Linked DNA regions of Acidithiobacillus ferrooxidans ATCC 23270. The protein of the gene in region 2 interacts with the protein of the main gene of each other region in a pairwise test. Links are inferred from orthologs where the notes say so. Each region holds a gene or a part of one and is shown on either strand. Other genes may lie near its edges. The genes, in order: AFE_RS13850 and AFE_RS10290.

Region 1 (3,315 bases), 730 kb from region 2 along the record:
TCACGCCGCAACACCGTGAGCAGCGATTCGCCCAAGGCTGCCGCGAGGTCATCGGTGAGAGGATGACGACGGCGGGTTTCACTGAAACGGCGCAGCAACGTACCCTCATCCGCTTCCAGGAAAAGGATGCGCGGGCACAGAGCGTAACGCTGGCGCAGATCGGCCAATGCTTGTGGCAGAGCCGCGAGAAACTCGCGGTTACGCACGTCGATACTCACCGCTGCGAGCATGGAACTGGCGTCCCGCCGCGCCAGTTGGGCTCCGAAATCCACCAGCAAGGTGGCCGGCAGATTATCGACGCAATAATAGCCCTGATCCTCCAGGGCCTGCAGAACCGTGGATTTTCCAGAGCCGGACAGGCCGCTGACAATGATAAAGTCCCGCTCCGCCATCATTCTTCTCCGACATTCTGCAGTACCTGCGCCTCGAAGTCCGCCAGCATATCGCCGCCGGACTCCTTCACGTACTGGCTGCGTGCTGCCGCTTCCACCAGCACCGCCAGATTGCGCACCGCAGAAACCGGCAGGCACAAACGCGGCAACCGAATTCCAAGAATATCCAGGTGATCCACCTTACCCTGCAGCCGATCGATATTCGCCATTTCCGTATCGCTCATATCCCGGATTTCGACAACCAGCCGAATCCGTTTGGAGCGCACAATGGCGGCGGCACCGAAGAATTCACGAATATTGACAATGCCCAAACCGCGCACTTCCAGGAAATTCTGCAGCGCCGCCGGACAGTGCCCCGTCAGGATATTCGGGGCTTCTCGGATACAAAGCACGCTATCGTCGGCCACCAGGCGATGGCCACGGCTCACCAGCTCCAGCGCCAACTCGCTCTTGCCAATTCCCACCTCGCCCTGCAAGAGCAGTCCGACCCCGAGCACATCGACCAGCACTCCGTGCACCTGCTGGCGGGCCGCCAGCTCCCGATGCAGGTAGTGTTGCACCCGTGCCAGCACCCCCTTGGCGGCCGCGGGCGTCGTCATCGCCGCGATATGGCGGGCGTTCAGATCGCCATAAAAATGCTCATCCAGCGTCTGGCCCTCACAAATAATGAGCAGACGCAAATTGGGGGACAAAAACTGCTCCATAGCCTGCGGATGGGCGCGCAGATAGGCCAGCTCGCAATCCCCGGCGATCTGTACCGGGTACGGTCGGATAAAATTGAAAAACCCGACCAGTGCCGCCCCACCCGCATCGCCTTCCGCCAGCAGATCGCCGCCGAGGTAATTCTCTTCACCCGGTTGACACAGACATTGCCATTGCAGTTCGCCGCGCAGATCCTCAAAGAGCCGACGCAGGCTGATTTGTCGTTCCATATCTCCGCCTTACCTGGCACTCACGGCTGCCCGTAGTCTGATTGGTGGTACCAATTACGCAGGATTGGTCAACAAGCGAAAAAACTCTGCGGAATTCCGGGCTTTCAGCAGCCCTTCGCGCACGTCGTCCACGGCGAGGCGGGCGGCCAGCGCGGAAAGTGTCTCCAGATGTGCGGTCGCGGCCGCTTTGGGCACCACCACTGCGATAAAAAGATGCACGATGACCCCGTCCGGCGCCGAGAACGGGATACCCTGCGCCGTGCGCAACGCGGCGATGGCTGTCTGCTGCACGCCCTCTAGACGTGCATGGGGCAAAGCCACGCCGTGCCCGATACCGGTTGAACCCTGCGCCTCGCGGTTCTGCAGGGCCTCGGCAATCGTTTCGGCCGATAACCCGGTAGACCCTGCCAGGATTCCCGCCAGCGTCCGCAGCACATCACCGGCATCAGCCACGGGCGGATCCATACAAATATTTGCCGGAGCAAGAGGCAGAGTCGTCATGACGGCTCAGTCGGCTTCAACAATGGCCGCCAAACCGGCGGGTTGGTCATTACGTCGATCCTGCAGTTTTTCCTTGTAACTGCGCACCTGCGCCTCCAGCTTGTCGGCCACCAGATCTATGCCCGTGTACATATCGGCATCATGCACCTCCGCATGGAAGACGTGCCCCGGAGCATTGACCGTAATGTCCACGACGTTGCTCAGTTTTTCGTGGGGGAGGTGCTTTAGCACCACCTGAGCGTTGCTGACGTGATCGAAGTAACGGCCAAGGCGCCCGATCTTTTCATCGGCATAGTTTTTGATGGAATCCGTCAAATCCAGGTGCTGCCCGGTAATGGTAATCTGCATGGCGTTCTCCTATCCAGGTGATGATGCGCACCCGCGTCCCACGGTGCGCCCCGGCTTCAGTGTAACGCCAACGGCGCCAGCAAAAAACCCTGGCCCCACGCCCTCACAAACGACGGCGCTGGCTCGCCGGTGGGACATTGGCCGCTTCGCGGTACTTGGCCACCGTTCGCCGCGCGATCTGAATGCCCTGATCGGCCAGCACCCGGGCAATTTCCGCGTCGCTGAGGGGGTGTTGTGCGTCTTCCGCCTGCGTCATCTTGATGAGCAACGCGCGAATGGCAGTGGCCGACGCAGAGCCCCCGCTGTCGGTACCGACATGACTGGAAAAAAAATATTTGAACTCGTAGAGGCCGCGGGGTGTGATCATGTATTTCTGGTTGGTGACCCGCGACACCGTAGACTCATGCATTTCCACTGCATCGGCGATGTGACGCAGAACCATGGGCCGCATGGATTCGGGCCCGTTGGCAAAAAAATCCTTCTGCCGTTCGACAATGGCGCGCGCCACCTTCAATATGGTGTCTTGGCGGCTTTGCAGGCTTTTGATAAACCAGCGCGCTTCATTAAGCTGATCCTGGATGTATTTATGCGCCGCGTCTTTCCCGCCCGCCATGTCGGCATAGTGACGATTGATGCGTAATTTGGGCATGGCCTCGGGATTCAGATCGGTGCGCAGGCGGCTGCCGGCCCAGCGCACGATCACATCGGGGATCACATACTCGGTGCTCTCGGTGCCCACATCTTCACCGGGCTTGGGATTCAGTGCGGAAATCAGCGCCATCGCCGCACGCAATGCCGCTTCATCCACGCCCAGCACCGTGCACAGACGCGGGTAATCATGACGGCCCAAGGCTTGCAGATGGTCCTTCACAATCCGCTGGGCCAGCAACACGTGCGCGTCATCTTTTTCCACCATCTGCTTCAGCTGCAGCAGGAGGCACTCGCTGAGATTGCGCGCGCCAACACCCGGCGGGTCGAAGTCCTGCACACGGAGCAGCACGGCCAGCAGCGCATCCTCCTGCACATTCATTGTGGCGGCGAGGTCTTCCAGGCTGTCTGCGAGATAACCACGCTCATCAATGGCGTCGATGATCAACTCCGCCATGTTGCGTTCGTCAGCAGTGAAGTGCGTCATGTCGGCC
Region 2 (3,660 bases):
TCCGGTAAACCAAGGTCCAGCAGAACCAAAGCGAATGGCCGACCTTCCTGGATTTGTCGTTTCTCCCAAGCCCTCCAGGCATCTTTCAGCGTGGTTTCCCAGTACAAGCGATATCCTGGTTCGCGGTCCATCGCCGCCTGCAGAAACCCGCCAATACTCGGGTCATCCTCCACCAACAGGATATCCAGATCGCCTTCGTGTATGTTGGTCACGGTTTAATCTCCGTCAGACGGCATAGGCGGCTCAGGCTCCCGAGGAACGGTAAAACAAAAAACCGCACCACGCACTGCAACCCGGTTACGCACCCAGATACGTCCGCCATGCAACTCTATGATAGCAGCACAAATGGCGAGGCCCAGTCCGCTGCCACCCAGTCCATGGGGCGGTTTGACCTGGCTGAAGCGAAGAAATATCTCCTCTTCGCGGCCGGGTGGTACGCCAAAGCCGTGGTCAATGACGCAAACAGTAATTTCCGCATCGTTCGCATAGGCTTCTAGCTCGATAGCGCGACCACTCGGGCTATATCTACAAGCATTTTCCAGCAGGTTAGTGAGCACTTGCACCATAAGTTGCGGATCCACGAGAAGTAATGGCAGGTCTTTGGAGATCCGCACCTGAAAAGGACGATCAGCGCATACGGCCTTAACCTGATCGCGTGCGGTGACCAGCAGGTCTTCCAGGGGAACCCATTCTTTTTTGATATGGAGTCGCCCGGACTGCAATGCGGCCATATGCAGAATGCGGTCCACGGTGTGTTCCATCTTTTGGGTTTGCTCACGAATATTCTCCAGGAGATCATGCTCCTCGGCCGTCAAGCCCTGCGCATTGCGCTGGAGTGTCGTCGCGGTGCCCAGTACACCAGCCAGGGGCGTCCGGAGGTCATGGGAAACGGCGCCCAAAAGCGCATTTTGTAATTGCTCGACCCGCAAACGGACATCGGCTTCCGTTCGTTGAAGAGAAGCTTGCGCCGAATCCAGAGCCACCGCGATGAGTCGCGCTACTGTTTCGAGAAAGCGCAACCAGTCGACAGGAGCCCGACGCAGGTCGAGATCCGACAGCATCATGACCCCCAGCGCACGCTCGCCGGACAGCATGGGCATAAACAGTGCCGGAATATCCGCCAGCGTGTCGGTGCTCATCCCGGCGTTCTTTTTATTCAGAAAGCTCCACCGGGCGGCAGCCCGCAGGTTGCGTTGTGGAGCTTCCAGGTCGGTGGACGCTGGAAACATCTGCAAAGGACCACCCGCGTTGTCCACCAGCGGCAGCCAGAATGCGACCGCAATACCCAGGGTCTGGTGCAACTTCTCGATACTGGCGTTCAGAATCCCCTCGACGCCACGGGCACTGCTGAGCGCCTGAACCAGTTGATAGAGGTTGCGGGCACGTCGCTCGCGGATCCGGGCCATGAGTTCCTGCTCGCGGGATCGCGCCACCAGTTGGCTGATGAGCAGGATCAGAGAGAGGATCAGTGCAAAGTAAGCAAGCGAGCCCACCGTGGTTGGCAGACCGCGATCCAACCCAAACGAGTAGTAGCTAACCACGGCGGCAATGAACGTGATGAGGGAGGGCCAGCGGCCGTACATCAGGGCGGTGCCCACCGCGCCCAGCATGTAGAGCATGAACACTCCGGCGAAACCCAGGTAAGCCCCCAGAGACCAGGCCAGACCGCTTAAGGCGAGACCTATTGTTCCGCTGATCACAAAGGCGCGATTCCGAGTGCGGCGGCGCAGGGGCGTGTCCACAATGCCAAGGTATTGTTGATTCCGCAGGCGTCGATCTTCGGGAATGGCTTTTTTAACCGGTAATGGATGGATTACCACATCGATGCCGCGCTCGCTGTTCAACAGATGGGCCGTCAAAGACCCGGGCCACCACCAAAGGAATTTGCGCAGGCCCTGGGTCTGTCCCAGTACAATCTGGGTGACGTCGCGCAGCCGCGCATAAGCCAAAACCTCCGCGCCGATATTTACTCCGGTCAGACGTGCGGTTTCCGCACCCAAACTTTCCGCAAGATGCAGGTGATTCCATATCCATGCCTGGGTCTGGGGTCTCTGCAGCAGGCCGCGTGGAGTGTCCACATGAATCACCAGCCAGTCAGCCCGTTGGGCGGTCGCCAGGTGATATGCCGCGCGCACCAGATGCTCATCTTCCGGGCGGCCACTTACGGCTACCAGCAAACGATCCCGGCTACCGCTACGTCGCCCCTCCTCCGGATTCTGTTGATGAAACTGTCGCAACTCCAGATCAACCCGGTCCGCTGCCAGTCGCAATGCCAATTGCCTCAGGGCGATGAGGTTGCCTTTACGGAAAAAATGGGTCATCGCGCGCTGACCGCGATCGCCCAGGTACACCTTACCCTCCTTCAGCCGTTGCAAAAGATCCTCGTCACTGATATCTACCAGAATCACTTCATCGGCCTGCTGAATGATCTGATCCGGCAGGGTCTCCTGAACCTGTATCCCGGTAATCTGCTGGACGACTTCGTGGACACTCTCCAGGTGCTGAACATTCACGGTGGTCGCCACGGAAAGACCCGCGTCCAGCAGTTCCTCCAGATCCTGCCAGCGCTTCTTGTGGCGAGAGCCGGGGGCGTTGCTATGGGCGAGTTCGTCCAGCAGGAGCAGTCCGGGACGACGGGCAAGGGCCGCATCCAGATCAAACTCTTCAAGCACAACGTTTTTATAAGCAAGATGCACTCGCGGTAACGTCGGCAGGGCATCGGCCAACGTTTGGGTTTCACTGCGCTGGTGGGTTTCGACGATGCCCACCAAAACGTCCACCCCCTTGGCCATCTCCTGCTGCCCGTAGCGCAACATGGCGTAGGTCTTCCCAACGCCTGGAGCGGCGCCAAAAAAAATCTTGAGGCGACCGCGCTGACGCGCCTGCTCCTCTTGTTGCACCTGTGCCAACAGGGCATCCGGATCGGGTCGCCCATCTTTGCGATCTTCAGTAGCCATCTGTTATTACCAGGTACCGGATACCACCGTCCATAACGCTCCTTGGTTGTCGCTTCTTCCCGCGTTTGAGCATAGGCCAAAGCCCGGCCATTACCAAGCGGGTCAACGCCACCATTATCTGCAATGGGTATGGTTTACCCAGAAAATATACCATTTATATAGAATTTATAGATGATTTATATGGAATTTATAGATGCCATCTTGCTAGGCTTTCACGCGGGTATATTATGATTGCGTGCGGGATGTTGGCCCGTGCTCACGCAGGAGGTTGGCATGGAATTTGTATACTTTTTTATTGTTGTCGGTTTTTTCCTGGCCTCCATAGGGGTTGTTGAGCTATTGGATCGCCTGAGGAGTATAAAATGAACGCTTTTGTGTGGATAGGCCTCGGATTGGGCGCCATGCTCTTCATCTATCTTTTGGTATTCCTGATTAATCCGGAGCGCTTTCTATGATATCCACCATCATACTGACAGCCGTGGTTTTATTCTTGACCATTCTGCTGGCCTTGCCTCTGGGACGCTATATGCATCGAGTCTATGCGGGCGATCGATTCTGGGCGACACGCCTGATGGGTCCCGTGGAGCGGGGAATTTACCGCGTCACCGGAGTTTCGGCGAGCGAGGAAATGGGTTGGAAGCGCTACGCCATCGCCCTGTTGATCTTTAACCTGATCGGTGGCGTTTTTCTCTATGCCTTGTTG

What was found.
Region 1: the proteins of AFE_RS10290 (region 2) and AFE_RS13850 interact in binary tests that used the Escherichia coli proteins (3 or more experiments, as listed by UniProt). The link is inferred for Acidithiobacillus ferrooxidans ATCC 23270 from one-to-one orthologs.

What each region holds. Positions count from the first base shown.
Region 1 is NC_011761.1:2,714,959-2,718,273, forward strand. What follows is about bases 103-3,099. They hold AFE_RS13850 (PTS sugar transporter subunit IIA), read right to left. Parts: upstream 1,826-3,099; coding sequence 1,379-1,825; downstream 103-1,378. Other genes in these bases: rapZ (RNase adapter RapZ), read right to left, coding at 103-392; hprK (HPr(Ser) kinase/phosphatase), read right to left, coding at 392-1,324; hpf (ribosome hibernation-promoting factor, HPF/YfiA family), read right to left, coding at 1,832-2,173; AFE_RS13860 (RNA polymerase factor sigma-54), read right to left, coding at 2,277-3,099. Outside these bases: more of rapZ, read right to left, coding at 1-102; more of AFE_RS13860, read right to left, coding at 3,100-3,315. UniProt on the Escherichia coli protein: Seems to have a role in regulating nitrogen assimilation.
Region 2 is NC_011761.1:1,982,592-1,986,251, forward strand. The notes cover bases 16-3,357. They hold AFE_RS10290 (sensor histidine kinase), read right to left. Parts: upstream 2,958-3,357; coding sequence 216-2,957; downstream 16-215. Other genes in these bases: AFE_RS10285 (winged helix-turn-helix domain-containing protein), read right to left, coding at 16-212; kdpF (K(+)-transporting ATPase subunit F), read left to right, coding at 3,320-3,357. Outside these bases: more of AFE_RS10285, read right to left, coding at 1-15; more of kdpF, read left to right, coding at 3,358-3,412; potassium-transporting ATPase subunit KdpA, read left to right, coding at 3,409-3,660. UniProt on the Escherichia coli protein: Member of the two-component regulatory system KdpD/KdpE involved in the regulation of the kdp operon. KdpD may function as a membrane-associated protein kinase that phosphorylates KdpE in response to environmental signals.